DNA from 3 places in the Nonomuraea sp. NPDC059023 genome. Region 2 is predicted to be linked to each of the others. Evidence: riboswitches for the same ligand, from Rfam matches in the RefSeq annotation. Region 2 holds a riboswitch; each other region holds the start of a gene.

Region 1 (10,257 bases), on a different contig from region 2:
CTCCGGTCCGCCCCCGCTCCTTCTGGTACGGCGCCGCCGCCAGCAGGGTCGCCGGCAGGTGCAGATCCTTGACCTTGCCGTGCGGCACCCGCGCCCCGGTCGCCCTGCCACGCGGCGTACGCGCCCGCGACCTCCGCCCCGAAGCACCCGCCCCGAGCCCTGGCACCTTCAACACCGGCACCCGATAAGGCGCCCCCACCCCAGCCACCGCCACTACCCCGGCCCCAGCCTCATCCCGCGCGTCGGGCCCCGGCTCGGCTCCTGGCTCGTCCCTCTGGCCGACCTGGAAGTTGTGCCCGGCCTCCCCCTGGTCAGGCTGGGAGTTGTGCCCGGTCTCCCCCCGGCCCGGCTCCTCCCCCTGGTCAGGCTGGGAGTTGTGCCCGGGGTCGGGGTCGCCCTGGTGGCCGGGGCCGTCGGGGTCGGGCGGGGTGTCCGGGGTGTCGCCGCCGTCCGGGTCGTCGTCGCCCCGGTGGCGGTCCAGGAGTTCCTCCAGCAGGTCCTCGTCCAGCCCCGGCGCGTCGAACGGGTCCCGGCGCCGCCGGTGCGGCAGGGACAGCCGGGCCGCCACCCGCACGTCCTCCTCCGTCACCCGGTCCCGCCCCTGCCAGGCCGCGTGCGCCATGGCCGCGTTCGCCGTGACCAGGTCGGCGCGCAGGCCGTCCACCTCGAACCCCGCGCACACCGCCGCGATCTGCAGCAGCCGGGCGTCGGGAAGGACGACCCCGCCGCTCAGCAGCGCCCTGGCCCGCAGGATCCGCTCGCCGAGCGCGGACTCCTGGGCGGTCCATCGCGCCACGAACGCCTCGGGTGAAGCGTCGTAGGCCATGCGCCGCCGTACCACCTCGGCCCGTTCGTCCGGGTCCCGCGACGCCTTCACCTCGACGGTCAGTCCGAACCGGTCGAGGAGCTGGGGGCGCAGCTCGCCTTCCTCCGGGTTCATGGTGCCGACCAGGAGGAAGCGGGCGGCGTGCCGTACCGACACGCCTTCGCGCTCGACGTAGCAGGTGCCGAGCGCGGCGGCGTCGAGCAGGAGGTCCACGAGGTGGTCGTGCAGGAGGTTGACCTCGTCGACGTACAGCACGCCGCGGTGCGCGCCCGCCAGCAGTCCCGGCTCGAACGCCTTCACGCCTTCGGTCAGCGCGCGTTCGACGTCGAGCGAGCCGACGAGCCGGTCCTCGGAGGCGCCGACCGGCAGTTCGACCAGGGAGGCGGGCCGCCGGTGGCGTTGTTCGCCGGGGTCGTGCGGCCCGTCGGGGCAGTCCGGGTCCGGCGCGGCCGGGTCGCAGGCGAACCGGCAACCGGCCACCACGTCCACCGACGGTAGCTGGGCGGCCAGCGCGCGGACGATCGTCGACTTGGCGGTGCCCTTCTCCCCGCGGACGAGCACGCCGCCCACCCGGGGCGAGACGGCGTTGAGCACCAGCGCCAGCTTCAGGTCGTCGAGCCCGACGACCGCGCTGAACGGGTAGGTGGCGATCAAGAGGTGACCTTCCGGTGTTCGAGGGCGTCCCGGTTGACGTGGGCGACCCGCCAGCCGCCGCGGGTGACGGCCAGTTCGGTGGTGGACAGTGGCGCGAGGTCGAAACGGGCGGCGTGCAGCGGGGGCAGGCCGAGCGCGTGCCCGAGCGCGGCGCGGATGGCTCCCGAGTCGCAGATGACCAGGAACGGCCGCCCGCGCCGGCCGTCGAACCTGGCCCGCGTCTCGTCGAGCCACCCCGTGACGCGCGCCGTCATCTGGTCGAGGCTCTCGCCGCCGTGGGGCGCCGCGCCGGGGTCGGCGAGCCAGCTCGCGAGCGCGTCCGGCTCGTCCTGGGCGACCCTCGTGTACGGCAGGCCGCCCCACCGGCCGTGATCGGCCTCGGCCAGGGCGTCGACCACGATGGGCGCGAGCCCCATGGCCGAGGCGGTCTGCAACGCGGCCACCGACGGCGCGACGAACGCCGCCCCCGCCTGCCCGGCCGTCAGCATCTCCCCAAGCCCACCGGGCTCCGCGTCGCCGGACACGCCGGGCTCGCGGAGTTCGCCGGGCTCGCGGAGCTCGCGGAGCTCGGGCCGGGTGCCGGGTCCCGCGTATGACGCCGTCCTGGCCAGGTCGGCGGTCCCGGCCAGAAGGGCGGCCTTCGCCAGGCTGGCGCGATCGGCCTGCTCCGGTGCGGGGAAGCAGGCTGTGCGCATGCCTGGTGTGCTGGCATGCCGTACGAAAAGCACTCCGCTCAGCTCGGTGCGGCGGCTGGGACGGCGGCGGTGGTCCGGCGGGCGGCGCGCTCGCCCGCCCAGGCGAACAGCGCCCCGAACGCCGCCCAGAACACCAGCTGCGTCCCCAGCGACGCGAGCCGGAACTCCCAAAGCAACGTGGCGGGAAAGCCCGCGGGCACCTCGTCGACCCGCGGCAGCAGCGCCAGCGCGGCGACCACCGGCACGAGGAAGGTCATCACGGTGACGCTCCAGCGCGCCCACGGACCGCCGGTGACCCGGCGCCCGCTCGCGACCGCGATGGCGACGGCGGCCAGGCCCACCAGCACCATGACCACGTAGAGCAGGGTCCGGCTGCCGATCGTGTGGGGGTCGCCGACGGCGGGCGGGTTGGCGGGATATTTCAGGAACGGCAGCAGGACGATCGCCAGAAAGGCCGTGCCCGCCGCGGCGAACGCGAGCGCGGGGTCCGACCTGGGGCCGACCCGGCCGCGCAGCCCGGCCACGACCAGGCCGAAGATGCCGCCGACGGCGAGGCCGTAAAGGCCCGTCGCGAGGAACAGCCCGGCCTTCTGCACCGGCCGGCTGACCTCGGCCTCCTCACCATGATGATCGTCGGCCGGCGCGGCCGGCGCTGCCGCCGCCGCGGCTTCTTCCAAGGCGATCGCGCTGTCCACGTGGGGCTCCCCCGCCAGGAAGGCGAAGGCGCCCGCGAACAGTCCGGCCAGCAGGCCCAGGAGCAGACCTCTGACCACAAGGGTGCGCACCATCGTGCCCGGCCCCTAGTGGCAGGGCACGCCGAGCAGGTGACGCCCGTCGTGCATCAGCTCGTGCAGGAAGGTACCGGTCTGCGAGACCGCGCCGTTGTCCATCAGAACCAGGTACGCGATCAACAGGAACAACGGCACGCTCAGCAACCAGGGCCGCAAACGGGGAAAGGGCACGGACGTCGAAGTGGTCCCACCACTCATCAAGGCCTCCTCAGGGATGACGCGTCCCAACAGGTGAGGTCACGGCCGTTAGGTGACCTGGCTCCCGGGATCTACGTCCCGGATACAGTGGCGCGTCCGCACCGGCATCTCACCGGATTTCCCCTGACAGCCGTGAAATCTACCGGAACGTATCCTTTCCTCCGGTTCTCGTCAACAGTCACGTGATCTTCGAAAGGTCGATGATCACGGTTTTGCCCCCGAGCGGATAGTGAACGAGCCGGCCGTCGCCGACGCCCGGTTGAACGATCTGCATCCCGCCATCGTCACCGGGCCGGGTGCCGAGGTCTCCGGAGCGGCCCGTGGCCAGGTCGAGCAGCGCCTGACCGCCGCCGGCCGAGTCGAACCGCACCGTCATGAACCGGTCCGCGGCGAGTCCGATCACAGGGGCCTCGGGCAGGTCCCGCTCCTGGGTGCCGTCGCGCAGGCGCATGAAAACGGTCCGGTCCGGCCTGTGGCCGACGCAGGTGAGCACGCCGCACCGCACCCAGATCTCGCCCGCGCGCGTTTGCCGCGCACCCGCGACCAGGCCCGATGCAACCTGATCAGCGCCTCCTGGGTCAGGTCGGCCGCGTCGTGCGGGTTGCCGCTGAGCACGTATCCATAGCGCAGGAGCGCGTCGGCGCGCTCGGCGACGAACGCCGCGAAGTCGTCCACCCTGGCCTCACCCTTCCTCGGTCCATCACATCCCAGACGCACGGAGGCCGGATTCTGTTGAATGTGAGGTGAAACGCTTTACCTACTAGTTCAGTTGCCATTGCCGGTGCCACGATCTACGTTGGGCCGAATGACAGACGAGCTGGACCGGATGTTCGCCGAGTTCCACGGGGAGATCGCCCGACTCCAGGGACTCCAGCAAGAGATCGAGCGGGTACGCGGCCGCGGTGAGGCCGCCGAGGGCCGGGTCGTCGCCGAGGCCACCATGACCGGCGCCCTGGCCGGGCTCACCATCGACCCCCGCGCCATGCGGCTCGGCTCCGACGAGCTGGCCGCCGCCGTCCTCCAGGCCGCCGCCGCTGCCGCCCGCGACGCCGGTGACCAGGCCAGGGCGCTGGCCGAGCCGTTCACCCCCGACGTGCTGCGATGAAGATCAACCCCACCCGCGCCTCCATCTACGGCTTCGGCGCCCTCGGCATCACCGCCTTCGTCTTCCAAATGCTCGCGGTCGACTACCCGGAAGGCGACCCCGACCGCGCCCGCCAGGCCCGCGACACCTGGCTACGGCTGGCCGAACGCGTGGAGAAGAGCTCCGGCAACACCTACCCCGCCGCCGAGTCGGTCTGGCGGCGCAACAGCGGCGAAGGGGTGGACGCGTTCAAGCGGACCGTCACCGAGGGCCTGTACCCGATGCCGCCGGCCCTCGGCTACCCCGGCAAGCTGGCCGCCGCCTGCCGCGCGAACGCCGAGGCCTGCGACGACTTCGCGGAGATCGTCGAGACCGTACGGCACGCCTACTGGACCATGGCACTGGCCAACCTCGCCAGCTTCATCTTCATCACCACGTTCCCGTGGCAGGCGGGGGCGGCGTACCAGATCACGCAGTTCCTCATGCGCAGGGCGCAGGCGAAGCTGCTGTCGAAGCTCCTGGAGCACGCGGTCGCGCGGGTCGTGCTGGCCAAGCTGACCGAGTACTCGATCGGCAGCGCCTTCTTCGCCATCGGCGACGTGGGCGTGGTCGCCGGGGTCAAGGCGGCGCGCGGCGAGGACCCGGGCTCTCTGGGCGACAACGCCCGGCAGGCGCTCAAGGAGTTCGCCGCCTCGGTGGCCTTCTACGGCGCCTTCGACGCGGCCATGCCCGCGGCCAGGGCGATGACCAAGAACCTCGACCTGCAGTACTTCATCGGCCGCATGGCCGGCGGCTCCGTCGGCTACGGCCCCAGCTACGACGCCATGAACGGCCAGGGCGGCGAGGACCTGATCCCGACCTGGAAGGAAACGCTGGGCCGGATGCTCCTCTACTTCACGATGGCCCACAAACCCGCGGGGTGAGCAGGATGGAAATCGACCGCGCCCGGCTGCGCGCCGTCGCCGAGGCTTACGACACCGAGCGCCGCGACCTGGCCGACCACGTACGGCGGGCCGCCGCGGAACTGACCGCCATCGGCGCCTTCTGGGGCGGCACCCAGGAGGGCGTCACGTTCTTCAAGGGCGACGGCGGCGCCCGCGGCTACGAGGCCCACACCGACCAGATCGCCAAGGGCCTGGTCCATCTGGACGAGGCCCACGAGCAGCTTGCCGAGCGCCTGCGCCTCATGGGCGACCTCGTCCGGGTCGCCAACTGGGACAGCATCGCCGACCTCCTGTCCAAGCTCCCCGAGCCGGACGAGAACCCCAAGGTCTGGGGCTCACCCGCTGAGCCCGAGTAGGAACGCCGCCGGGACGGCCGCGACGGTGAGCGCCACCGCCCACCACCGCGGCGCCGGCCCCGCCTGCCTCAGCACGCTCACCCCGAGCGGCGCCATGGCCACGACCAGACCGGCGACGGCGAGCAGGGACGGCAGGTCGGTGCTGCCCTTGAGCACGCCGAGCGGCAGCCCGGTGGCCAGCGCGAGCGCGACGCAACGGGCCACCCCGGCCGCGCCGGGACCGAACGCCTTCGCGCGGAAGGCGCCGACCGCCAGCACGATCCAGCCCGCCATGATGACGACGTTGACCGCCTTGAAGACGTGGAAGGCGCCGTAGGTGCCGGCCACGGCCCTCTGCGCGGCCTCAAGCCCGAGCGCGTCGACCATCTGGAACGCCAGGTGGCCGGCCCCGGCGTGGAAGACCCGGCCGAACAACCCGAGCACCACCAGCGTCACGCCCCACCGCGCCCAGCCGGGGTGCGTGGCGGAGATCCGCCGGGCCAGCGCGACCGCGGCCGGCCACAGAAGTACGAGCCCGGCGGCGAACAGGCTGTAGGACAGGGTCATCGTGCCGGGCTGCCGGGCATAGGCGGCGAGCTGGCCGGGGAAGAAGTCGTCCTGGCCGATCCGGGTCAGCACCCCGGCGAGGAGCAGGAGCGGGCCGAGCAGCAGCCCGGCCGCCTCGACCCACGGGCCGGGGAGAAAGTGTGTCCGCGTCATGCCGATCATTCAATCGGCGCAGGTCAGCGGGCACATTGGCACAGAGGCGAGTATTACGGGTACACCTAGCACTACCCCCCGGCCGGTCGTTGGGGGGTAGATGCGGCACTGGTTCGCCCGGGAGATCGTCGACGCGGGGAAGCTCCGGCTGTTCTGCTTCTTCGTGCTGTTCCTGCTCACGTTCCTGTTCATCAGGTTCAGCGTCCGGATGATCAGGAAGCGGGTGCGGTGGTGGCCGGGGAACGTCACCCCGGGCGGGATGCACATCCACCACGTGGTGTTCGGGCTGGTGTTCATGTGCCTGGGCGGGATCGGCGGGCTGGCCGTACAGGATGGAAGCTCTGCGCCCGCGGGGGTGACCGCGGCGGTGTTCGGCGTGGGGGCGGCGCTCGTGCTCGACGAGTTCGCGCTGGTCCTGCATCTGCAGGACGTCTACTGGACCGAGCGGGGGCGGCTGTCGGTGGACACGGTGTTCATGGCGCTGGCGTTGTGCGGGCTCGGACTGCTCGGGATCAGCCCGCTGGAGGTCGACGAGTTGTTCACCGGCCAGGACCTGATCAACGGCGGGCTCGTCGTCACGGCGAACATCCTGTTCGCGGTGCTCAGTCTGAGCAAGGGGAAGATCTGGACCGGGCTGATCGGGGTCTACCTCACCCCGCTCGCGCTGGTCGGCGCCATCCGGCTGGCCAGGCCGGGCTCGCCGTGGGCGCGCTGGCGGTACCGGGAGGGGTCGCGCAAGCTGCGGCGGGCCGAGTGGCGCGAGCACAGGATCCGCGAGCCGATCGAACGGTTCAAACACACGGTTCAGGACGCGATCGCCGGCCGGCCCACCCCTTAGCCCTGATGGCGTTTTTTGCCCCGTACATTGGACGTCGCCCTTGACGACGGACCGCGAAAGAGTGACCGATGAACGACAACGACCTGCTCGCGGCCCGGTTCGAGTCGCATCGCGGGCACCTGCGGGCCGTGGCCTACCGCATGCTGGGCTCGCTCAGCGAGGCCGAGGACGCCGTCCAGGAGGCGTGGTTCCGGCTCAGCAGGACCGACGTGAGCGACGTCGAGAACCTCGCCGGCTGGCTCACCACCGTCACCGGGCGAGTCTGCCTCGACATGCTGCGCTCGCGCGAGTCCCGGCGCGAGGACCCCATCGGTGAACGGCTGCCCGACCCGATCGTGAGCGTCGGCGACCATGTCGACCCGGAGCACGAGGCCCTGCTGGCCGATTCGGTCGGGCTGGCGCTGCTCGTGGTGCTCGACACGCTGGCGCCCGCCGAGCGGCTGGCGTTCGTGCTGCACGACATGTTCAGCGTGCCGTTCGAGGAGGTCGCGACGATCGTCGAACGCTCCCCCGCCACCACCAGGCAACTCGCCAGCCGGGCCCGCCGCCGGATCCAGGGCGCCCGCGTCGCTCCCGACCCCGACCTGGCCCGGCAGCGCGAGGTCGTCGCCGCGTTCCTGTCCGCCGCCCGGGACGGCGACTTCGGGGCGCTGGTCTCCGTGCTCGACCCGGACGTGGTGCTGCGCGTCGAGGGCGCCGACGTGCCGATCGGCACGCTGCGGGTGATCCGCGGGGCCGCCGAGGTGGCCGGCCAGGCGATGTCGTTCCGCGCGATGGCGGACCGCTACGTGCCGGTGCTGGTCAACGGGGCCGTGGGCATGATGTCCGCACCGAACGGCAAGCCCAAGATCGTCGCCGCGGTCACCGTCTCCGGCGGAAAGATCGTGGCCATGGACATCCTCGCCAGCCCTGAGCGCCTGCGCCGCCTCGCCTCCTTGCCCTCGCTGCCCCGCGACCAGGACCGACGTTGACCCCGGCTGCCAGCCTCGCGGCCGGGGAGGACGTACGATCAGCGGGTGACCGAAAAGACCGAAACCGTACCTGGCTGGCTCGCTCCCGAAGAGCTGGAGTCGATTCGCGGACGCATGCCGATCCTCTACATCGACGCCGTCCCCGTGCGAGTCGACGAGACCGGTGTCGTGACCCACGTCGGCCTCCTGCTGCGCATCAGCTCCGACGGCGAGGTCAGCCGGGCGCTGGTCTCCGGCCGGGTCCGGCACCACGAACGGGTCCGCGACGCGCTGATGCGGCACCTGGAAAAGGATCTCGGGCCGGTGGCGCTGCCGAACATCCCGATCTCGCCACAGCCGTTCACGGTCGCGGAGTACTTCCCGACGCCGGGCGTCACGCCGTACCACGACCCGAGGCAGCACGCGGTCTCGCTGGCCTACATCGTCCCGGTGTCCGGTGACTGCCGCCCGCGGCAGGACGCGCTCGACCTCGTCTGGTTCACTCCCGAGGAGGCGTCGTCCCCGATGGTGCAGCAGGAGATGGCCGGCGGGCAGGGCGTCCTGCTCAAGCAGGCACTAGCACATGTGGGACGCTTGACCTGATTTGTAAGCGACGCGTCACTCTGCGCTTAACTCGGAGTCACGTTAGCCTGTCAAGCTCGGTCGCATGCGACGACTGGGCTTCATCATCGTGACCGCGTTGACGACCCTGACGACCCTCACGCCGGCGGTCTCCGCCGCCGCCGACCCCACCAACGTCGCCCATCGGGGCGCCTCGGCCGACGCCCCGGAAAACACCCTCGCCGCCTTCAGGCTCGCCGGCCGGCAGGGCGCCGACATGTTCGAGCTCGACGTCCGCGAGACCAAGGACCATCAGCTCATCCTCCTGCACGACCCCACGCTGACCAGGACCACCAACGTCGAGAACGTCTTCCCCGACCGCGCGCCGTGGCCGCTGAGCGCCTTCACCCTGGATGAGATCCGCAGGCTCGACGCGGGCTCATGGTTCGGTTCCGGTCACTCCGGCGAACGTGTCCCGACCCTCGGCGAGACCCTGCGCACCATGAAGGGCCGCGGCATGGGCCTGCTCCTGGAGATCAAGGACCCGGACCAGTACCCCGGCATCGAGCGCCGCGTAGCCGCCGAACTCCGCAGGAACTCCTGGTGGCTGCAGCCCGGCCGCCTGGTCGTCCAGTCCTTCGACTGGCGCTCGATGCGTACCTTCCACCACAGGATGCCGCGCATCCCGGTAGGCCTCCTCGGCACCCCCGCGGTGAGCCAGCTCCGCACCCTGTCCCGCTACGCCACCCAGATCAACCCGCCCTACCAGTACGTCACCCGGGCGTACGTCAACCGCATCCACAGGCTGGGCATGAAAGTCTTCACCTGGACCGTCAACGACCGCGCCGAGTGGCGCCGCCTGGCCTCCCAAGGCGTCGACGGCATCATCACCGACCGGCCCGGCATGGCGGGACTCACTCCTTGACCGGAATCCGCCGCACCCGCATGATCTCCGCGCCCTCTCTCCGCCACCCCTCCCCTTCTTCGGTACGGCCCAGCCGCCGATAGACCTGCCCGAGCACGATGGCGATCCTGCCCCGGGTGAGCTCGTCATCGTGCGCCAGGCCGGCGGCCGCCTCCAGCACGTGGGCCGCCTCCTGGTTCCGCCCGGCGGCGGCCAGCGCCCGTCCTCGCTGATAGGTCAGCAGAGCCTTGCCCTGGGCGTCGCCCAGCACCTCATAGGCCCGAACGCCCTCGTCAAAACGTTCAGCCGCGGCGTCGGGGTTGCCCCGGGCCAGTTCGAGCAGCCCCCGCGTCTCGACCATCACCGCCCGCACCTCAGCCACCTTCCGAGCGACAGCCCCACCCTCAGCACCCCCACTCCCCACGGCCCCCGCGCCACTGGCGCTCCCGGTGCCCATGGCGCCCCCAGCGCCCCCGACGTTCCCGGTTGTTGTGGTGTTTTCTGGGTTTTTGTTCCCGGAGCTTCCGGCGCCCGTAGGCTCTGGTGCCTTGGCCAGGTCGGCTGCCCGGTCCACCTCGGCGGCGGCCTTGTCCAGTTCGGTCGCGGCCGCCGAGAAGTCCGACAGCTCGATCAACGCCCTGGCCGTCTGATCACGCATCCGCGCCTCAGCCGCCCAGTCACCCAGCCGGTGCGCGGACAGGGTCCCGAGCCTGCTGGTCTCCAGCCAGTCGGCGTAGTGCTTGCGGTTGGCATAGAG
Region 2 (10,257 bases):
GACACGTGGTCCGGCTGCCATCCGGCTTTCTCCTTTCGCTGGGCCGGGCGGCCGGAGGCGGGCGGCCTCCGGCCTTGGACCGGCCTTACTTCCAGGTGAACGACGGAGCCAGGCTGGTGTGGTGGTTGTGCGGGGCCAGGAGCTTGGCCACGCCCTTCTTGGCGATTCGCTTGATCATGGAGTTCTCCCTCCGGAGCCGGTGCCGAGATCACGGCACGCGGCACAAGCTATGCCGGGAAAGCACGGACGTCTTCCACCCGGTGCTGGCAGAAGTGACGCGCTTTGTGGTGATATTTCCCGGGAAACCAACAGCTGTTGAAGGGGCAGGCGCACGGGTGCGCCCGGCGTGGACGGGTCTTGGGCGGCTGAGGCCGTCAGTCGTCGGGGAGGGAGGCGACCAGACCGTGGCGGAAGGCGAACGCGACGGCTTGGGCGCGGCCGGATACGCCGAGCTTGGCCGCCATGTGATGGACGTGTGATCGCACCGTCGCCTTCGACAGCCGGAGCATGGCGGCGATGTCGCCATCGGTCAGCCCCTTGGCCAGCATCGCCAGCACCTCCCGCTCGCGCCCGGTGAGCCTGGCGGCCTCAACGGGCACCTGAGTACTGCCCGGCCCCGCGGTCATCGCCCAATCGAGCAGCCGCCTGGTCATCGAAGGGGTCAGGCACGCGTGGCCCGCGGCCACCGCACGGACCGCCCGCCCCAGCTCAGAAGCGGTGGAATCCTTGCCCACCACGCCCCGTGCGCCCGCCCGGAGGACGTCGAGCAGCCTGCTCTCGTGCTCCGGCGCGGCCATCAGCAGCACACGCGGCGACGAGTCCAGCCCGAAGGCGGTGAGCTTGTGTACCAGCCCGGTCAGATCGGCCAGATCGTCGGAGACGCCGAGCAGCACCACGTCGGGCTGGGACTTCCTGGCCTGCTTGATCGCCTCAACGCCGTCGCGCGCCTCGCCCACGATCTGGATGTCCGGCTCGCGCGAGAGAAACGCCCGCACGCCCGCGAGTACGAGGGTGTGCCTGTCACAGGTCAGGATCCGGATTCCCACGTCGTTCTAGAGCGTCCGTGTGAAGGTGTGCAACGCTCTCATGGTCCATCCCCGTTTGCTTGGCGCCTTGTCACCATTCACCCAAGATGGTCGTCGCCAACACGCGTGGAGTTCCATGCGGTTCGCCATCCGCCGTCGTCCGACAGCTGTTCCAGCAGGCTCTCGCGTGCCCTCGCCACCCGCGACCTGATGGTTCCCACCGGGCACCCGCACACCCGGCCGGCCTCCTCGTAGGACAGGCCCAGCACCTGGGTCAGTACGAACGCCTCCCGGCGCGCGACGGGCAGAGCCGCGATCAGAAGGCGGAGCTCGATCTCCCCCGCCATGTCCGGGGCGGTCTCGGCACCGGCGGGCTGGGCGAGAACCGCTTCCTCCATCCGGCGCACGCGGACCCGTTTCCTGATCGCGTCGGCCACGACCCGCCTGGCGATCGACAGCAGCCAGGTCCTGGCGCTCGCCTCGCCGCGATAGCGCTTCAGCGCCACGCAGACCCGGGCGAAGGTCTCCTGCGTGAGGTCGTCGGCGCTGTCCACGTCGGCGAGCGCGGCGCACAGCCGCCAGACCTCGGGCGACGCGGCGGCGACGAACTCACGTAACGTCTCCGTGTCGCCGTGCCTGGCCGCGATGGCGAGTCGCGTGAGTTCGTCCATGGGTTCCTCTTCGGGGGGTGGAGATGGTGGCATGAATCAGGGAGCAGCCGCGGAACCCCGTTCGGCCCGGCGGCGACTACCTGCACGAGAGAGGCGAACCGATATGCAATGCAGGCAGGCTCGAGAGGCGTTCTCTGTATTGATCGACAACGAGGAGCCGGAGGTCGGCATCCATGAATTGCGCGCGCACCTGGACGCGTGCCAGGCATGCGGCGACTGGCTGAGCCGGGCCGGTGAGCTCAGCCGCGGCCTGCCCGGCTTGTTGCCGCCCCCGCCCGACCTCACCGACCGCGTCATGCGCCACCTGGCCTCGCGGCCCGTGCCGCCCGCCTGGCCGCTACGACTGGCGCGCGTGCTCCTGGGCGCCCTCGCCACCTGCCAAATCGCGATTGGATACGCAATGGTTATTAAGCCCGACTTTGTTTTAGACACAGGCCCCATCCACGACATTCGGGAAATAGGGGCATTCAACCTGGCGCTCGGGGTCGGGTTCCTCACCGCGGCGCTGCGGCCGCACACGGTTTGGGGCATACTGCCCCTCGCGACGGCGGGTGCGGTGATCCTCACCGCGACCGCGCTCTGGGATCTGTACGGCGCCGCCACCGAGCCCTTGCGGGAATCCCACCATGTGATCGTGATCGTGGGCTGGGCCGTACTGGTGTGGCTGGCGCGGCTCATGCGCAACCCCCCGGAGGCCGACGGTGCACGGCCGGGCGGACTGCCCGCACGGCCGGGAGGAGGGCGCACGGCCACGCCACCGGGGGCGGCGGCCTGACCAGCTGAGCATGGCAGGTTGGCATGCTGGAGGCACCACCGATCGACCTGAAGGACGCGCTCCGATCTTAGGTTTATCACACTACATTAGAAAATGATTATCAAATCTACCGCAATTCCACCCGCATGACAGGGGGGCTCCGCGCACCGACGCCCTGGGGTCGAGTGCGCCGCCGCCCGGTCGCCCCGGACCTTCCGTCGTCCAGCGGCGAAGCCCACGCGCTGACCAGCGGGCCCAGGTCGAGGACGACCCGGGCGAGAGCGCGGACCGGCGGGATCTCGGCGCCCTTGCGCCCGACCAGTCCCCAACGGACCGGCGGGCTGTCGTGGATGAGCACGTAAGTGACGCCGGGGCGGGCATGGTAGCGGGTGGCATGGGCGCTCAGGGGCTGGACGGCTTCCCCGGCCGCGACCCGGGTGAACAGGTCTTCCAGGCTCGCCACCGGCTCGGGAGAACGTTCGATGGACCGCCCCTTGGGGGTGAAGAAGGGGGTGTAGGCGTTCTCCCAGTATTCGGGGACGTTGCGCCGGCCGTTCGTTCGCCCGTCGAGGACGGGCACGTCGCCCAGCGTTTCCAGCGAGACCGGTCCCCGGGACAGCGGGCGGCCGGAGGCGGTCACCAGGACGCGTGGCTGAGTGAAGAGCACCGGGCCGGTGGTGAGGTCGGGCTCCTCGACGGACAGCCAGGCGACCAGGGCCCCACGGCGGCGAGGGCCGGCTTGCCCCCATCGGGGAGTGGTTCCGGCAGGCCGACGCCATCCTGCTGGCCTATCGATCAGGGCGTGGTGTACGGCACCAGCCCGCTCACATGCTCGTCGGCCCGCACCTGGGTGCCGGTGGGCGGGAAGGCACGCTGGGCGCAGTCGTCTCGGTCACACACCTTGCAGCCCAGGCCGATCGGCATGACCTGCGGAGTGGCGAGGTCCAGACCGTCGGCGTAGACGAGCCGGTGGGCGTGCCGCAGCTCACAACCGAGCCCGATGGAGAACAGCGACCCCGGTGAACCATGCCGGGGAGGGCGGCGCTCCACGGTCCGCGCGACCCAGAAGTAGCGCCGCCCGTCGGGCATCTCGGCCACCTGGCTCAGCAGGCGGCCAGGGGTGGTGAAGGCGTCGTAGACGTTCCACAGCGGGCAGCTTCCGCCCGCCCTGGTGAAGTGGAAGCCGGTGGCGGACTGGCGCTTGGAGATGTTGCCGGCCCGGTCCACGCGCACGAAGGAGAACGGCACACCGCGCATGCGGGGGCGCTGCAGGGTGCTGAGGCGGTGACAGACGGCCTCGAAGCCCACGCCGAAGTCGGCGGCGAGCCGGTCGAGGTCGTAGCGGTGATGCTCGGCCGCGTCGCGGAAGCGGCGGTACGGCAGAAGCAGCGCCCCGGCGAAGTAGTTGGCCAGCCCGATCCTGGCCAGCGCCGCGGCGTCGGCATCGGTGAACCCCGCGTCCGCGACCAGCCCGGCGATCAGATCGGCGTGCTCAAGCAGGGCCAGCTGGGTCGCGAGCTGGAAGGCGCGCTGGGAGGAGCCAAGGCCCGGCGCGAGGTGTAGTACCCGGGTGTGGGGGTCATAGCGGCGTCGCGCGCTCCCGTCCTCCGCGACGCGCACGCCGTGACCGGCCAGCCGGGCCGCCGCGAGCCGTCCCGGGTCATCGCCGTCGGCCAGCGATTCCGCCGCCCGGTCCAGCTCGTCGACGTAGTTGTGCCGGTCGTAGAAGAAGTCGCGGACCAGCTCGTACGGCGCGGGCGCGACGGGCTGCGCGCCGGCCAGGACGGCGGCGTGTTCTGTGGCGGCCAGGTAGCGGCGGTGCAGTCCGGCTACCGCCCGCGCGATCTCGGGGCTGGCGGCGGCCAGGTCCGCGAGGGCGACGGCGGAGATCTCCTGACCGGCCAGGGCCTCGCGCAGGTCGGCGATGAGCCGGGTGCCGTCTTCGGGGGCGAAGAATTCGGGGTCGAGGCCGAAGACGTCGCTCAGCTGGAGCAGGACCGGAGCCGTCAACGGCCGCTGGTTGTGCTCGATCTGGTTGAGATAGCTGGCCGAGATGCCGAGCAGCCCCGCCAGACGGACTTGGCTGACCTTCCGGTCGCGGCGCAGCGCCTTCAGCCTCGGCCCCACGAAGATCTTGCCCATGAGGGACAGCCTATGCGAAGAACACTCTTCACAAACTTCGCAAAATCGCTCTCATGCTTCGCGAAACTTCGCAGATGACGTCACTGGCCTGCCAGAGCGGCCACCTGTGATGCTCGCAGGACAGCCTTCGCCGTCTTCGCAAGGAGTCGTATGGTCACCCATGTCGTCCGGGTCAGCCCCAGTGCCGACCGGTTGCCGGTCACCGGGCAACTGGCCTGGAAGCTCGCCGAGCTCGCCGTGCACGCCCCCTCCCCCGACCTCGACGTAGCGGAGATGATCGCCAACAGGGTGATCGACAACGCGGGTGTCGCCGCGGCGTCGTTGCTCCGACCGCCGGTGGCGGCGGCCCGGGACCAGGCGCTGGCGCATCGCGCGGCTTCGGGCGGCGCCGGCGTCTTCGGGGTGGCCGGGCCGTCCGTCTCACCGGAGTGGGCCGCCTGGGCGAACGGCGTCGCCGTACGGGAGCTGGACTTCCACGACACGTTCCTGGCCGCCGACTACTCGCATCCGGCCGACAACATCCCGCCGATCCTCGCCGTCGCCCAGCATCTGGGGCGGACAGGCGCGGAGCTGGCCCGCGCCATCGCGGTGGCCTATGAGGTCCAGGTCGCGCTGGTGGGCGGCATCTGCCTGCACGAGCACAAGATCGACCATGTCGCCCACCTCGGCCCGTCCGCGGCGGCCGGGATCGGCGCGCTGCTCGGACTGCCGGTGGAGGTGATCTATCACGCGATCGGCCAGGCCCTGCACACCACCACCGCGACCCGCCAGTCACGCAAGGGAGAGATCTCCTCCTGGAAGGCGTACGCGCCGGCTTTCGCCGGGAAGGCGGCGATCGAGGCGGTTGACCGGGCGATGCGCGGCCAGGGGGCGCCCGCGCCGATCTACGAGGGTGAGGACGGCGTCATCGCCTGGCTGCTGTCCGGCCCCGGCGCCGAGTACGCGGTGGAGCTGCCCGCGCCGGGCGAGGCGACCCGCGGCATCCTGCGCACGTACACCAAGGCGCATTCCGCCGAGTATCAGGCGCAGGCCCTCATCGACCTGGCCATCGACCTGCGCGCCCGGATCGGCGACCCGGCGAAGGTGGAGCGGATCACCATCCACACCAGCCACCACACCCACCACGTCATCGGCAGCGGCGCGGGCGATCCGCAGAAGTATGACCCGGCCGCCAGCCGGGAGACGCTCGACCACTCCCTGCCCTACATCTTCGCCGTCGCCCTGCAGGACGGCGCCTGGCACCATGTCGACTCCTACCTGCCCGAGCGGGCGGCCAGACCGGACACCGTCGAGCTGTGGCGGAAGATCGCCACGCTGGAGGACCCGGAGTGGACCGCCGCCTACCACCACCCCGAGCGCCGTGCCTTCGGCGGCCGCGTGGTGGTCGAGCTGGCCGACGGCAGCACCATCGAGCAGTCCCGCGCGGTCGCCGACGCCCACCCCGACGGCGCGCGGCCCTTCGCCCGCGCGGACTACATCGCCAAGTTCCGGGCGCTGGCCGCCGGAGCTGTGAGCGAGACCGAAAAGGATCGCTTCCTGGACCTGGCCACCCGCCTCGCCGGCCTGACGGCCGCCGAGGTCGCCGCGCTCAACCTGGAAGCCGGCATCGGCTCCGTGCCCGGGACGAAGGGAATCTTCTGATGCTTCACTCCCGCACCACGCCGCACGACAAGCGCCGCGCTCTGCGCGCCGGGCTGTCCGGGGGCGAGCTGCTGCGCCTTCCCGGCGCGATCAACCCGCTGTCAGCCCGCGCCATCGAGCGGGCCGGATTTGACGGCGTCTACGTGTCCGGCGCCGTGCTCGCCGCCGACCTGGCCCTGCCCGACATCGGCCTGACCACGCTCAGCGAGGTCGCCGGACGTTCGCAGACCATCGCCCGGGTCACCGGCCTGCCCACCCTCGTCGACGCCGACACCGGCTTCGGCGAGCCGATGAACACCGCCAGGACCATCCAGATCCTGGAGGACGCCGGACTGGCCGGATGCCACATCGAAGACCAGGTCAACCCCAAGCGCTGCGGCCACCTGGACGGCAAGACGATCAGCCCGCTACCCGACGCGGTGCGCCGCCTGCGCGCCGCCGTGGACGCCCGCCGCGACCCCGACTTCGTCGTCTGCGCCCGCACCGACGTACGCACCACCGGCGGACTGGCCGCGACGATCGAGCGAGCGAAGGCGTTCGCCGACGCCGGAGCCGATCTGATCTTCCCCGAGGCGCTGGCCGACGCCGCCGAGTTCGAGGCCATACGCAAGGCGGTCGACGTGCCGATCCTGGCCAACATGACCGAGTTCGGCCAATCGACCCTGCTCACCACGACGACCCTGCGCGACCTCGGCATCAACGTCGTCATCTACCCCGTGACCCTGTTCCGCCTGATCATGGGCACGGTCACCGAGTCCTTGAAGATCATCGACGCTGAGGGCACCCAGGCCGGGCTGGTCGAGCGCATGCAGACCAGAGGCGAGCTGTACGACCTGCTGGACTACTCCGGCTACGCGACCTTCGACGCCAACGTGCTCACCCACGGCTACCGGGAGGACCGATGACCATCAGCAAGGGCCTGGCCGGCGTCGTGGCGGACACGACCGCGATCTCCATGGTCAACCCCGACAGCAACTCCCTGACCTACCGCGGATACCCGGTGCAGGAGCTCGCCGCCGCCTGCGGCTTCGAGCAGGTCGCCTATCTGCTGTGGCACGGCGAGCTGCCGGATGCCGGGCAACTGCGCGCGTTCGAGGCGGCCGAGCGAGCCCGCCGTACCCTCTCACGCACCACGCTGGACATGCTCGCCAAGCTCCCGGAGAGCTGCCACCCGATGGACGTGCTGCGCACCGCAGTCAGCCAGCTCGGCGCTGAAGACCCGCGCGAGGACGACGCCGACGCCAACCCGCACGCCGCGCTCGACCTGCTCGCCCGCCTGCCCACCGTCGTCGCCCAGAACCAGCGCCGCCGCCGCGGACAGGCGCCGATCCAGCCCGACCCCGAGCTGGGCTTCGCGGAGAACTTCTTCCACATGTGCTTCGGTGAGATCCCGGAACCCGAGGTCGTGCGCTGCTTCGAGATCTCCCTCATCCTCTACGCCGAGCACAGCTTCAACGCCTCCACCTTCACCGCCCGCGTGGTCACCTCCACGCTGTCCGACCTCTACAGCGCGGTCACCGCCGCCATCGGCGCGTTGAAGGGACCCCTGCACGGCGGAGCCAACGAGGCCGTCATGCACATGTTCGCCGAGATGAGCGACCCCGAGGCCTGGCTGGCGCAGGCCCTGGCGGACAAGCGCAAGATCATGGGCTTCGGTCACCGCGTCTACAAACACGGCGACTCGCGCGTGCCGACCATGGAGGCGGCGCTGCGCGACCTGGCGCGGCTGCGGAACGCCGACGATCTCATGAAGCGGTACGACGCTCTCGCCGACGCGATGGCACGGACCAAGGGAATTCACCCCAACCTGGACTACCCGACCGGCCCCGCGTACCACCTCATGGGCTTCGACATCCCCACCTTCACCCCCATCTTCGTCATGTCCCGCATCACCGGCTGGAGTGCTCACATAGCCGAGCAACTGACTGCGAACTCCCTCATCCGCCCCCTCAGCTCCTACGTCGGCCAAATGGAGCGACACCTCCCGTGACACTTCTCTCGACACGTGATGTGGGGTGTGGCTCTCGGGCCACCCGGTGGGACGGCTGACGGCACCGGCGCGCGGGCTGTGCGACGCCCCTGCCCGCGGCCCTTCTGCGCGACCTCGGTTCAACGACCGCGCTGTCGGCGACCGGCCAAAATGTCGCAGAGCATGATCCCAGGCGGAGAGACAGACGTCCCGTCAAACCACACGTGTACCTCATTTCAACGGGGGAGGCTACCGGCCCGTTATGCTTCCTTCTGCGGCTGGTCCGGCCCTCACGAGGGACCGGCGTAAGAGGGAACCCGGTGTGAATCCGGGACTGCCCCGCAGCGGTGAGCGGGAACGACCGCCGTCCACACAAGCACTGGGCTCCGGCCTGGGAAGCGACGGCCAGTAGACACGTGTGAGACGCCCGCGAGTCCGAATACCTGCCACCGCCCGTGTGCCACCCGGCACGCGGCCCCCAGGGGTTCCGCGAGGGAAAAGGACCCGACGTGAGACAACGCACCACCGTGCTCGGACGCCCGGCGGCCACCGCCGATCTGTGGGAAGGCTGGCGGAACTTCCGCCTGACCGACCTGCCGCTCCACGACCCCGCCTTCGCCTCGGCCGCCACCTTCGGCGTGACCGGGCCGCTGACCCGGGCCACCCGCTTCCGGCTCGACCGCAATGCGCCGCTGGCCGCCTACCATGAGGTCAGGCGGCTCGGCTTCGAGATGCGGCCCGTGCTGCCGGGGCCGCTCGCCTTCCTGCGGAGCATGGGCGGCGATCATCGGCTCCGCCTGCTGGACGCGTTCCTGGAGCCGTACGCGGAACTACTCGAACGGCTGGCCACCGCCGGAGCTCAGGAGGTCCAGCTCGACGAACCCCCGCCGGCCGATCCCGCGGACCTGCGTCACCTGGCGTACGCCTACGAGCGGCTGGGCGAGCTGAGCAACCGCCCCCGGCTGCTGGTGTGCCTGTGCTCGGGCGAAGCCGGTCCAGCGCTGGCCGTGCTGGGCGCGTCACGGGTGGAGAGCATCGCGGTCGACTTCGTGACCACGCCCGGCAACCTCGACGGCCTCGCCCGATTGGGGGGCCTGCCTCGCACGACGATCGTGGCCGCCGTCGTGGACGGCTGCTCGCCCGGCACCGGACAGGTCGATACCGCAGTGACCACATGCGCGGCGGTTTCGGAGCTCGCCGACCAGCTCGTGGTGGCCGCCTCCTGCTCCCCCGGGCAGCAATCGCCCTTGGAGACCGCCGCCGCCGTGGTCAAGATCGGCCGTGTCCGATGGGCGGGACTCAACCGTGTCTGAACCCTTTCCCGGTTCGGTCGAGCGGGTCAGGGGCCGAGCCGAAGTAGGTGGCGCGTAGCTCATCCCACGCTGCCAGCCGGTCGAAGTCGGGAGGATCGAGGATCTGCTGGCGGTCGGTGAGGAAGGGGTTGGGCAGCAGGACGGTCATGAGCTGTTCGTCGCGGCCGTTGAACAGGCGCACTCCCCAGGAGGTGGGGATGCCCTCGTCGTCGACGCGGCGATACAGCTCGGCCCGGGCGCACCGGCGGATGGCGCCGAGTTCGGGGCCGCTGGCGGTGTGCTCGCCGATGCACAGGTGGAAGTGCCAGCGGCCGAAGTCGACGGTGACGTAGCCGTCGTACATGCTGATGCGCTCAGGGGCGTTGGGCGCGGCCACCTCCCAGGCCGCGCCCTGGATGATCACGCCGAACCAGATGTGTTCCCAGTGCCGCTCGAACAGGAAGGTGACCAGGTTCAGCAGGTTGTCCTCGTCGGTGGGCAGGGGCCAGACGTGCAGGGTTCCGTTGCCGTGTTCCTCGACGACCGTGTGGTTCACGATGGGGCTCCTGACTGGTTTCGGGGGATGAGGGCGCAGTCACCGCACTTGCCGCCGCCGGGCAGTCGGTAGTACAGGCAGCAGCTGCGCCGGACGAAGAACGGGCGGCCGGGCTCGGCGAGGTCGCCTGTGCCTTTCAGCAGCTTGGTCCGCAACAACTCGCGACCGATGGGAACCGCCCGCGCGGTCAGCTCGGGGTGCCGGCGC
Region 3 (10,257 bases), on a different contig from region 2:
CGTGCTGGCGGGCGGCGCGGTCTCGCTGGGGTGGCTCGCGAGCCGGCCGGCGAGACCGCGTTCGGGTGATCCCGTGGCTCAGTACTCGTAGGCGCCGGCCTCGATGGCGCCGTCCTTGCCCACGGCGGCTCCGGCCAGGTCGAGGTCGTCGAACTTGGTGGCGCCCAGGCCGATGGCCGGGCTGCCGGCGCGCAGGCGCAGCGGATGGGCGGGGTCGAAGCGCGGGTCGGCGTACTTGCTGTCCGGGCTGTGCGGCATCTGGTACTGGCCGCCGAAGAAGACGTTGCGGTGGTTGTCGGTGAAGCCGGACTCGGAGTACGCGCTCTTCTTGGCCGCGTAAACGATGTTCTGCGACATCGACAGGTGCCGGTTGGTGCAGCCGGCGTCGCAGACCACGCCCTCGGCCGCCGGGTTGGTCAGGTGGATGGAGTTGTTGTCGAAGGCGGTGGCGAAGACCGGGCCGTTGGGCTCGGGGCGGCCGTCCTCGTGGACGGGACCGCGGGTGACCAGGCCGCCGCGGCCCTTGGCGCCGGAGATGGCGTTGTACTCGAAGACGTTCCCGGTGGAGACGCCGTCCTTGTCGTCGCTGTAGGTGCCGAGTTCGGTGAAGGTGTCGTTGTCGACCGAGATGTTGTGGTGGACGCGGTTGCGGGAGCCGTAGAAGATCTCGACGGCGGCGCCGTCCCACACGTAGTCGTGGCTGGGGGCGATCGAGCCCTTCATCGTGTTCCAGCCGATGTTGGAGTCGTCGCCGTGCACGAGGATCGCGAACGCGCCGGAGTCGTCGTTGTCCGGCACCGGTGTGTTCTTGCTCATGTGGTTGTTGTTGACGAACTCGTTGGCGGTCACCGCCGCGTACTTCGTACCCTCTTCGATGAAGACGCCCGCGGCGGCGCCGGTGATGTAGTTGCGCTCGACCACGTTGTCATCGCCGCGCACCTTGACGCCCGCCCAGGCGCAGCGACCTTCGTCGCCGTCCACGCCCACCTGGAGGTTGTAGACCTCCAGGTGGTTGCCGGCGAGATCCACGCAGGCCTCGCCGTCGCCCTTCACGACGGGCCTGGCGCCGGTGCCGTAGGCGTCGATCACGATGGGGGCGGCGGCGGTGCCCGACTCGGTGACGGCCAGCTGGCCCGTCCAGGAGCCGCCGCGGCGCAGCAGCAGCCTGGCGCCCGCGGGCAGGTCGGCCGCGGAGGCCTTGGCCAGGGTCTTCCAGGCCGTGGCGGGCGAGGTGCCGGCGCCGGAGTCGTCGACCGCGGCGCTGTCGAGGTAGTAGACGGGGGCGGCGGACGCCGAGGCGGAACTTGCTCCGAAGCCGGCGCTCGCCAGCGCGAGGGCGACGGTCACGCAGATCCTTAACACGGAAGGCCTCACCTTCTCGACAAAGATCGGTCAGCCGCCACCCTAGGCGATATCGGGAGCGCTCCCAAAGGTTGACGCGTCCGCCTCGAAGAAGGCCAGGATCACCGCGGCCACCGCCAGCGCGGGCTCCGACCTCTCCGCGGGCTCGGGGGCGCCGAACGGGCCGAGCGGTGAAACCCCTCGAACTCCCGCCAGGCCAGCCCGCGCGGCGCCTCCCCCGCGCGGCCTCCTGCTCGCGATCGCGGCCGTGCCGGTCCTGCGCTACAACCTGCGGAGCAGGTAGGTGTCCATGATCCAGCCCTTGCTCTCGCGAGCCTCCGCGCGCAGCCGCCGGATCTCGCCGGCGACCTCGGGCACCGGCCCCTCGACCCGGATCTCGTCCGGCGTGCCCAGGTAGGCGCCCCAGTAGATGTGCCAGTCCGCCCCCAGGTCGCCGAAGGAGCAGTGCGCGTCGAGCATGACCAGGACGTCGTCGGCCGGCGGCCCCTCCGCCGCCAGGCGGCGGCCGGTGGTGATCTGGACCGGACGTCCCACGCGGGTGAGGCTGGCGCGGTGGGTGGCGGTCAGCGCGGAGACGCTGGTGATGCCGGGCACCACCGCGTACTCGAAGGCCACCCGGCCCGCCGCGAGGATCTCCTCGACGATGGCCAGCGTGCTGTCGTACAGGCCCGGATCGCCCCACACCAGGAAGGCCCCGGTCTGCCCGTCGGACAGTTCCTCGGCGATCAGCCGCTCGTAGATGGCCGCCCGGCGCGAGCGCCAGTCCTCGACCGCGCCGGTGTAGGCGGGCGTGGTGCGGTCCCGCTCCGGATCCTCCGCCTCCACGATCCGGTACGGCTGCCGCCCATGCTCCTCGATCATCCGCTGCCGGAGATCGACCAGGTCGTGCTTGGCCGCGCCCTTGTCCAGGACGAAGAAGACCTGCGCCGCGGCGATGGCCTTGACGCCCTGGAGCGTGAGGTGGTCGGGGTCACCGGCGCCGATGCCGATGATGAGGATGCGTTTCACCGGAGAGAATCTGCCTTCGGAGGAGATGTCGGGCGCGATTACGATATCCCCGGTCGGCCAGAAGGAGACGTGTGAACCTGTTCGAGCAAGGTGACGGCTTTGCAGCATTCTGGGAAGAACGTCACCTCTGTACGCTCACCACGGTCCGGCCCGACGGCACCCCGCACGTGGTCCCGGTCGGGGTCACGCTCGACCTCGCCGAAGGCATAGCCCGGGTGATCACCTCCGGGACGTCGCAGAAGGCCAGGTACGCCGCCCGGGGAGCCCGGGTCGCCGTCTGCCAGGTGGACGGGCGGCGCTGGTCGACGCTCGAAGGCCGGGCCGTACTCAGGGACGAACCCGAGCAGGTCGCCGAAGCCGAGCGGCGCTACACCGCCCGCTACAAGCCGCCGCGCGCCAACCCGGCCCGCGTGGTCATCGAGATCCACGTCACCCGCGTCCTGGGCAACGTGTGATCACCGTCGTCGGCATCGGCGCGGACGGCTGGGCGGGGCTGACGCCCGGCTCGCGGGCCGTACTCGAACGGGCCGAAGTGATCATGGGAAGCGCCCGGCAGCTCGGCACCCTGCCGCCGTCCGGGGCCGAGCGCGTCACCTGGCCCTCGCCGCTGCTGCCCGCGCTCGGCGGCCTCGTCGAGTCGTACCGCGACCGCGTGCTCTGCGTGCTGGCCAGCGGCGATCCGATGTTCTTCGGGATCGGCTCGACGCTGGTCAGGCTGCTCGGCGCCGGACGCCTCACGGTGCTCCCCCACGTCTCCTCGTTGTCGCTGGCGTGCGCGCGGCTCGGCTGGCCGGTCGAGGGCGTCGAGGTGATCAGCCTGGTGGGCCGGCCCGTGGCCGCGCTCAACGCCGCGTTCGCGCCGGGGCGGCGCCTGGCCGTGCTCGGGCCGGGACGCACCTCCCCCGCCGACGTCGCCGCCCTGCTCACCGCGCGCGGCTACGGCCGCAGCACGCTCACGGTCCTGTCCGACCTCGGCTCCACCACCGAGACCAGCCTGAACGGCACCGCCGCCACCTGGGCCGGCGAACCCGGCTCCGCCCTGAACGTCATCGCCGTCACCTGCCGCCCCGATCCCGGCCTGGAGCCGCTGGCCCGCGTACCCGGCCTGCCCGACACCGCGTTCGAGCACGACGGGCAGCTCACCAAGCGCGAGGTCCGCGCGGTCACCCTGTCGCGGCTGGCCCCGCTGCCGGGCGAGCACCTCTGGGACGTCGGCGCCGGAGCGGGCAGCATCGCCATCGAATGGATGCGCGCCCACCCCTCCTGTACGGCCAGCGCCGTCGAAAGCCACCCCGCCAGAGCCGCCGCCATCCGCAGGAACGCCGAGATTCTGGGCGTACCCGGCCTGGAGATCGTCGAGGCCCGCGCGCCCGACGGGTTGTCCGGGCTGCCCGAGCCGGACGCGATCTTCGTCGGCGGCGGGCTCACGGCGCCCGGGATGCTGGAGACGTGCTGGTCCGCGCTGCGCCCCGGCGGACGGCTGGTGGCGAACGCGGTCACGCTGGAGTCGGAGGCCCTCGCCGTCCGCTGGCAGGCGGAACGCGGCGGCGACCTGGTGCGGCTGTCGGTGCAACGGGCCGGACCCGTGGGCGGGTTCACCGCGTGGCGGCCGATGATGCCGGTGACCGTGTGGTCGGTCGTGAAACCCGAGGAGGATGCGTCGTGACCGTTTATTTCATCGGAGCCGGGCCGGGGGCGGCCGATCTGGTCACCGTTCGCGGGCTGCGGGTGCTCGAGCGGGCGCCGGTGTGTCTCTACGCCGGGTCGCTGGTGCCGCGGGAACTGCTGGAGTCCTGCCCGGCCGGGGCCCGGCTGGTGGACACCGCGAACCTGACGCTCGACCAGATCGTCGCCGAGTTCGCGGCCGCGCACGCCGCCGGGCACGACGTGGCCAGGCTGCACTCGGGTGACCCGTCGGTGTTCAGCGCCGTGGCCGAGCAGATGAGGCGGCTCGACGCGATCGGCGTGCCGTACGAGGTGGTGCCGGGGGTGCCCGCGTTCGCCGCCGCCGCGGCGTCGCTGGGCAGGGAGCTGACCGTGCCGGGCGTCGGGCAGACCGTGGTGCTGACCCGCGTGTCCGGGCGCGCCACGCCGATGCCGCCGGGCGAGGACCTGGCCACGCTGGGGGCGAGCGGCGCCACGATGGTGCTGCACCTGGCCGTGCAGCGCATCGACCAGGTGGTCGAGGAACTGCTGCCGTCCTACGGCGCCGGGTGCCCGGTGGCCGTGGTGGCGCGGGCCAGCAGGGACGACGAGCTGATCCTGCGCGGAACCCTGTCCGACATCGCCGCCCGGGTGCACGAGGCCGGGGTGAAGCGCACGGCGGTGATCGTGGTGGGCCGCGTGCTGTCGGCCTCGGAGTTCCCCGACAGCCACCTGTACAGCGCCACCCGAGCCCGCCCATGACGCCGCCCACAGATCCGTCCACGGACCCACCCGCGGGTCCGTCCACGGGTCCGTCCGTGGACCCGGCCGTGGACCCGTCTGCGGGTCTGTCCATGGGTCTGCCTTCGCGTCCCGTCGCGGGTTCGCGCGAGGGTGGGGTGCTGATCCTCGGGGGTACGGCCGAGGCCAGGGCGTTGGCCGCCGAGCTGGTGCCCTCCGGCATGCGGGTGGTGTCGTCGCTGGCCGGGCGGGTCACCAATCCGCGGTTGCCGGTGGGTGAGGTGCGCGAGGGCGGGTTCGGAGGGGCTGAGGGGCTGGCTCGGTGGATCGTGGCCGAGAAGATCGAGAGGCTCGTTGATGCCACTCACCCGTTCGCCGAGCGGATGAGCGCCTCGGCCGCCGAGGCCGCCGCCCTGGCCGGGGTGCCGTTACTGGTGCTGCGCCGTCCCGGCTGGCGCGAGGGGCCGGGCGACCGGTGGCGCCGGGTGCCCTCCCTGGCCGCGGCGGCCGAGGAGCTGGGCCGTGCGTTTCCCGGCGGGCGGGTGTTCCTGACGACGGGGCGGCGGAGTCTGCCGGTGTTCGCCGGGCTCACCTCGATGTGGTTCCTGGCCAGGTCGGTGGATCCGCCCGAGCCGCCGGTGCCCGCGAACGCGCACGTGGTGCTGGATCGCGGGCCGTACACCGTGGAGGGTGAGCGCGCGCTCATCGGCGGGTACCGTCTCCACGTGCTGGTCACCAAGGACAGCGGCGGCGCCATGACGAGCGCGAAGCTGGTCGCGGCCCGGGAGACCGGACTCCCGGTGATCATGGTGGATCGGCCGCCGCCGCCCGCGGGGGTGCGGCTGGTGGAGAGTGCGGGCGCGGCGGCGGCCTGGGTTCAGGCCGGGTAGCGGCGCGGGGTGTAGACGGCGCCGCTCTCACTCACCCGGGTGGTCGAGGAGCCGATGATCAGCAGGCAGCGCATGTCCACGTCGGCCGGGTCGAGGGCGGCCAGCGTGGTGACGGTGATCGACTCCCGCGGCCCGCCGACGTCACGGCCGATCACCACCGGAGTGCCGGGCGCGCGGTGCTCCAGCAGCAGGTCACGCGCGGCGCCCACCTGCCAGGTACGGCTGCGCGAGGCCGGGTTGTACAACGCCAGCACCAGATCGGCCCGCGCCGCGGCGCGCAGCCGGTCGGCCACGACCTCCCACGGCTTGAGCAGGTCCGACAGGGACAGTACGCAGTAGTCGTGCCCCAGCGGCGCCCCCACCCGCCCGGCCACGGCCTGCGCTGCGGTCAGTCCCGGCACCACCCGCACCGGCACGTCCGGGAAGTCGGAGGCCGCCTCCAGCACCGCGCTGGCCATCGCGAACACGCCCGGGTCGCCGGAGGAGACGACCGCCACCCGGGCGCCGTCGCGCGCCATCTCCAGCGCGTGCCTGGCCCGCTCGGCCTCGACCCGGTTGTCGGTGCGGTGGCGGCGCTGGCGCGGGTTCGGCTGGACGCGGTCCACGTAGGGGCCGTAGCCGACCAGGTCGGTGGCGGCGGCCAGCGCCTCCTGCGCCTCGGGCGTGAGCCACGGCCGCCCGGCGGGCCCGAGCCCGACCACGACGACCTCGCCCGGCCCCTGCCCGGCCGGCTTCTCCGGCACGAACGTGTGCTCGGCCGGGCTCGGCAGCAGCGCCAGCGAGAAGTACGGCACGCCGTCGGGATCCACGTCCTTCAGCGGCGCGACCCGCTGGGCGTCCATGGTGGCGCGTTCCACGTACCAGGCGTCGTCCAGCCGTCCTGCCTCGGCCAGCGCGTCGCGTACCTTCTCGAAGGTACGGCCCAGCTTCAGCACCGCCGCCGAGTCGGTGGCGCGCAGCTTCTCGGCCAGCACCTCGCCGGGCAGGGTGCCGGGCAGCACGGTCAGCGTCTCGTCCCGCTCGACCAGCGGACGGCCGAGCACCGCCGACGCCCCGCTGATCGAGGTGACGCCCGGCACCACCTCGGTCGGGTAGCGGTGGGCCAGGCGCTTGTGCATGTGCATGTAGGAGCCGTAGAAGAGCGGGTCGCCCTCGCTCAGCACCACGACCGTACGCCCCGCGTCGAGATGTGCGGCGAGCCTGGCGGCGCACTCGACGTAGAAGTCGTCCAGCGCGCCCTGGTAGCCGCCCGGATGGTCGGTGGTCTCCGTGGTCAGCGGGTAGAGCAGCAGCTCTTCGATCTGCCCTTCCCGCAGGTACGGCAGGGCGATCGAGCGGGCGATGCTGCGTCCGTGCCGGGCGGCGTGGTAGGCGATGACGTCGGCCTCACCGATCAGCCTGGCCGCCTTCACCGTGATCAGCTCCGGATCCCCGGGTCCGAGCCCCACCCCGAAAAGCCGCCCGGCACCCGCCACCCGCTCGCCGTCCCCGGCCAGATCCCTGCCCGCCGCGCGCTCGTTGTGTTCCATCACTCCACCTCGCTCGCGATGGCGTTGACCGCCGCCGCCGTCATCGCGCTGCCGCCGCGCCTGCCGCGCACCACGAGGTGCTCGAGCCCGCTCTCGGCCAGCGCCTGCTTGGACTCGGCCGCGCCGATGAACCCCACGGGAATCCCCAGCACCGCCGCCGGTCTCGGCCCGCCCTCCGCGACGATCTCCAGCAGCCGGAACAGTGCCGTGGGCGCGTTGCCGATCGCCACGACGGCACCGTCCAGCCGGTCGAGCCAGTACTCCAGCGCCGCCGCGCTGCGCGTGGTGCCCAGCTTCTCGGCCAGCTCGGCCACGCCGGGCGCGCCGAGGGTGCAGATCACCTCGTTGCCGGCGGGCAGCCTGCTCCTGGTCACGCCGGAGGCCACCATCATGGCGTCGCACAGGATCGGCGCCCCGGCCCCGAGCGCCGTGCGCGCGTCCCCGACCACGTTCGGCGACCAGCCGAGGTCGCCGACCAGGTCGGTCATCCCGCACGAGTGGATCATCCGCACCGCCACCTGGGCCACGTCGGCCGGGAGCCCGGACAGGTCCGTCTCGGCGCGGATGGTGGCGAACGACCGCCGGTAGATCTCGGCGCCGTCGCGTATGTAGTCGCTCACTTCTGCCTTTCTTGGTATCCGTCGCCGGTCGCGACCATCTCGATGACCCGGCCCTTGGGCAGGCCGCAGCGGCGCTCGCAGCCCGCCCAGTGGACGGGCAGTTCCGGGCGGCGCTCACGGGTGGCCACCCACTGGGCGGCGTCGTGCTGGACGTCGGCCAGGGACTTGGCGCAGCCGGGGCTGCCGGTGCACGCGCTCACCCCTGTCCAGGGCGAGTCCGGGTCGGTGACCAGGCCGGATCCGGTCAGGTCGGGCTCTTCGGCGAGGTCGAGGAGCACGACGGTACGCCACGGCGTGAGCCGTACCGGGACATCGAGGGTGGCGAGCAGGCGCGCCTGGGCCGCGGTGAGCCGCCCGAGCGGGACCACGGCCTCGACCGCCACCCGGCCGTCCGGCAGCGCGATCACCCCGGCCCCGCGCGCCCGCACCGGGGACGCGCTCGCGGCGGTGCCGGCCTGGACGCGCATGGCGGTGAGGCGGGTGGCGGTGAGGCGGGCTGCGGTGAGGTGGGTGGCGACGCGGGCGGGGCCGTCGGGGAGTTCGGCGATGCGCCAGGCGCCGCTGTCCGCGCGCTCGGCCAGGAAGGCTCGCGCGGCGGCCAGGAGGGTGTCCACCCCGGCGCCGGGGATCGCGAAGGGCGTACCGGCCAGCAGGATGCCGTCCTCGACCAGGGTGACGTCGGCGCCCAGCGAGGCGACGTCACCGGTGCCGTCGTCCAGGGCGAACAGGAAGCGGCCCGGCAGCTCGGCCAGGGCGGGGTCGGCGCACAGGGCGCGGTCCAGGGCCTCGACGAGGGGGTGGGTGGCGAAGCCGGTCAGCCGCCCGCCGAGCGGCGAGGCGACGATGTTGCGCACCCGCTCGTGCGTCGGCGAGGGCAGCAGGCCCACAGCGGCCATCCGATCGGCGAAGATCGCCGGAGATTCCACGGCGCGCACCTGGACGTTGGCGCGCGAGGTCAGCTCGATCCCGCTCGTGCAGAAGGCGGCCAGTTCACGGAGCTGAGCTGGGGTGATGGCACCGCCGGGCAGGCGGATCCTGGCCAGCGGGCCGTCCGCGGCGGCGTGCGTCTGTAGCGCTCCCGGACAGGCATCTGGGCGGAGACGTCCGGAAAAGTCGGCTATGGACACGATGAGGATGGTAACGCCAGTAGGCTCACCCTTAGGCGACGGCAATGGGAGGAAGCCGGTGAGAAACCGGCGCGGTCCCGCCACTGTGACCGGGAAGCGAACCCCACCACAGGCCACTGTCCAGCGATGGGCGGGAAGGCCGGGGTGAGCATCGATCCGGGAGCCAGGAGACTCCTGCCGTCGCGACACCTGCGAACGGGGCGAGGACCCCGAGGGAGGACTGCGGCGTGCCTGGCGTTCTGCTGCTCTCTACATCCGACACCGACCTGCTGAGCGCGCGCGCCAGCGGCGCGGACTACCGCCTGGGCAACCCCGCCAGGTTGCTCACCGACGACCTGCCCGCGCTCGTGGACGGCGTCGACCTGATCGTGGTCCGGCTGCTCGGCGGCCGCCGCGCGTGGGAGGAAGGCCTCGACGCGCTGCTCGCCGGTCCACGCCCGGTCGTCGTGCTCGGCGGCGAGCAGGCCCCCGACGCCGAGCTGATGGAGCTGTCCACGGTGAGCGCGGGCGTCGTCGCCGAAGCGCACGCCTACCTCGCGCACGGCGGCCCCGCCAACCTCGCCGAGCTGCACGGCTTCCTGTCCGACACGGTCCTCCTGACCGGGTACGGCTTCGCCCCGCCGGCCCCCATGCCCTCCTGGGGCCCGCTGGAGCGCGACTCCAAGGCCACCGAGGGCCCCGTGATCGGCGTCCTGTACTACCGGGCCCACCACGTGGCCGGCAACACCGCGTTCGTGGAGTCCCTGTGCCAGGCGATCGAGGAGACCGGCGGCCGGCCGCTGCCGGTGTACTGCTCCTCGCTCAGAACGGCGGAGCCCGCGCTCCTGGACGTCCTGCGCACCGCCGACGCCCTGGTCGTGACCGTCCTGGCGGCGGGCGGCTCCCGTCCGGCCACCGCGGGCGCGGGCGGCGACGACGAGGCGTGGGACGTCGGCGCGCTGGCCACCCTGGACGTCCCGATCCTGCAAGGACTCTGCCTGACCAGCGGCAAGAAGGAGTGGGAGGACAACGACGACGGCCTGTCCCCGCTCGACGCCGCCTCGCAGGTGGCCATCCCCGAGTTCGACGGCCGGATCATCACGGTGCCGTTCTCGTTCAAGGAGATCGACGAGGACGGCCTGACCGTCTACACGGCCGACCCGGAGCGGGCCCGCCGCGTGGCCGGGATCGCGGTACGCCACGGCCTGCTCAGGCACACGCCACCGGCCGAGCGGCGGCTCGTGGTCATGCTGTCGGCGTACCCGACCAAGCACTCCCGGGTCGGCAACGCGGTCGGCCTGGACACCCCCGCGAGCACGGTCCGGCTGCTGGCCAGGCTGGCCGAGGCCGGCTACGA

The links. A riboswitch is a leader RNA that binds a small molecule or an ion and turns the genes downstream of it on or off. The one in region 2 is predicted to bind cobalamin.
Region 1: another riboswitch for cobalamin. It lies ahead of ACFWYW_RS25385 (CbtB-domain containing protein); the one in region 2 lies ahead of ACFWYW_RS44700 (hypothetical protein).
Region 3: another riboswitch for cobalamin. It lies ahead of cobN (cobaltochelatase subunit CobN); the one in region 2 lies ahead of ACFWYW_RS44700 (hypothetical protein).

What each region holds. Positions count from the first base shown of each region.
Region 1 covers NZ_JBHYIO010000015.1:78,284-88,540, forward strand. Annotated here, with positions in the region: gene ACFWYW_RS25370 (putative cobaltochelatase) at 1-1,480, opposite strand, end outside; gene ACFWYW_RS25375 (histidine phosphatase family protein) at 1,477-2,175, opposite strand; gene ACFWYW_RS25380 (CbtA family protein) at 2,214-2,963, opposite strand; gene ACFWYW_RS25385 (CbtB-domain containing protein) at 2,976-3,137, opposite strand; cobalamin riboswitch at 3,194-3,331, opposite strand; gene ACFWYW_RS25390 (hypothetical protein) at 3,343-3,615, opposite strand; gene ACFWYW_RS25395 (sigma factor) at 3,564-3,881, opposite strand; gene ACFWYW_RS25400 (YbaB/EbfC family nucleoid-associated protein) at 3,970-4,269, shown strand; gene ACFWYW_RS25405 (hypothetical protein) at 4,266-5,171, shown strand; gene ACFWYW_RS25410 (hypothetical protein) at 5,177-5,548, shown strand; gene ACFWYW_RS25415 (hypothetical protein) at 5,528-6,247, opposite strand; gene ACFWYW_RS25420 (hypothetical protein) at 6,348-7,085, shown strand; gene ACFWYW_RS25425 (sigma-70 family RNA polymerase sigma factor) at 7,154-8,056, shown strand; gene ACFWYW_RS25430 (NUDIX hydrolase family protein) at 8,102-8,638, shown strand; gene ACFWYW_RS25435 (glycerophosphodiester phosphodiesterase) at 8,703-9,521, shown strand; gene ACFWYW_RS25440 (hypothetical protein) at 9,511-10,257, opposite strand, start outside.
Region 2 covers NZ_JBHYIO010000037.1:79,072-89,328, reverse strand. Annotated here, with positions in the region: gene ACFWYW_RS44745 (YcaO-like family protein) at 1-21, opposite strand, end outside; gene ACFWYW_RS44740 (response regulator transcription factor) at 375-1,046, opposite strand; gene ACFWYW_RS44735 (sigma-70 family RNA polymerase sigma factor) at 1,124-1,696, opposite strand; gene ACFWYW_RS44730 (zf-HC2 domain-containing protein) at 1,671-2,471, shown strand; gene ACFWYW_RS44725 (LysR substrate-binding domain-containing protein) at 2,578-3,117, opposite strand; gene ACFWYW_RS44720 (short-chain fatty acyl-CoA regulator family protein) at 3,246-4,592, opposite strand; gene ACFWYW_RS44715 (MmgE/PrpD family protein) at 4,743-6,233, shown strand; gene prpB (methylisocitrate lyase) at 6,233-7,138, shown strand; gene ACFWYW_RS44705 (bifunctional 2-methylcitrate synthase/citrate synthase) at 7,135-8,223, shown strand; cobalamin riboswitch at 8,465-8,668, shown strand; gene ACFWYW_RS44700 (hypothetical protein) at 8,712-9,515, shown strand; gene ACFWYW_RS44695 (hypothetical protein) at 9,502-10,050, opposite strand; gene ACFWYW_RS44690 (ATP-binding cassette domain-containing protein) at 10,047-10,257, opposite strand, start outside.
Region 3 covers NZ_JBHYIO010000015.1:63,111-73,367, forward strand. Annotated here, with positions in the region: gene ACFWYW_RS25305 (MFS transporter) at 1-91, shown strand, start outside; gene ACFWYW_RS25310 (right-handed parallel beta-helix repeat-containing protein) at 79-1,347, opposite strand; gene cobF (precorrin-6A synthase (deacetylating)) at 1,624-2,370, opposite strand; gene ACFWYW_RS25320 (PPOX class F420-dependent oxidoreductase) at 2,442-2,825, shown strand; gene cbiE (precorrin-6y C5,15-methyltransferase (decarboxylating) subunit CbiE) at 2,822-4,036, shown strand; gene cobM (precorrin-4 C(11)-methyltransferase) at 4,033-4,776, shown strand; gene ACFWYW_RS25335 (cobalt-precorrin-6A reductase) at 4,869-5,645, shown strand; gene ACFWYW_RS25340 (precorrin-2 C(20)-methyltransferase) at 5,633-7,174, opposite strand; gene ACFWYW_RS25345 (precorrin-8X methylmutase) at 7,174-7,794, opposite strand; gene ACFWYW_RS25350 (precorrin-3B synthase) at 7,791-8,921, opposite strand; cobalamin riboswitch at 8,913-9,118, shown strand; gene cobN (cobaltochelatase subunit CobN) at 9,149-10,257, shown strand, end outside.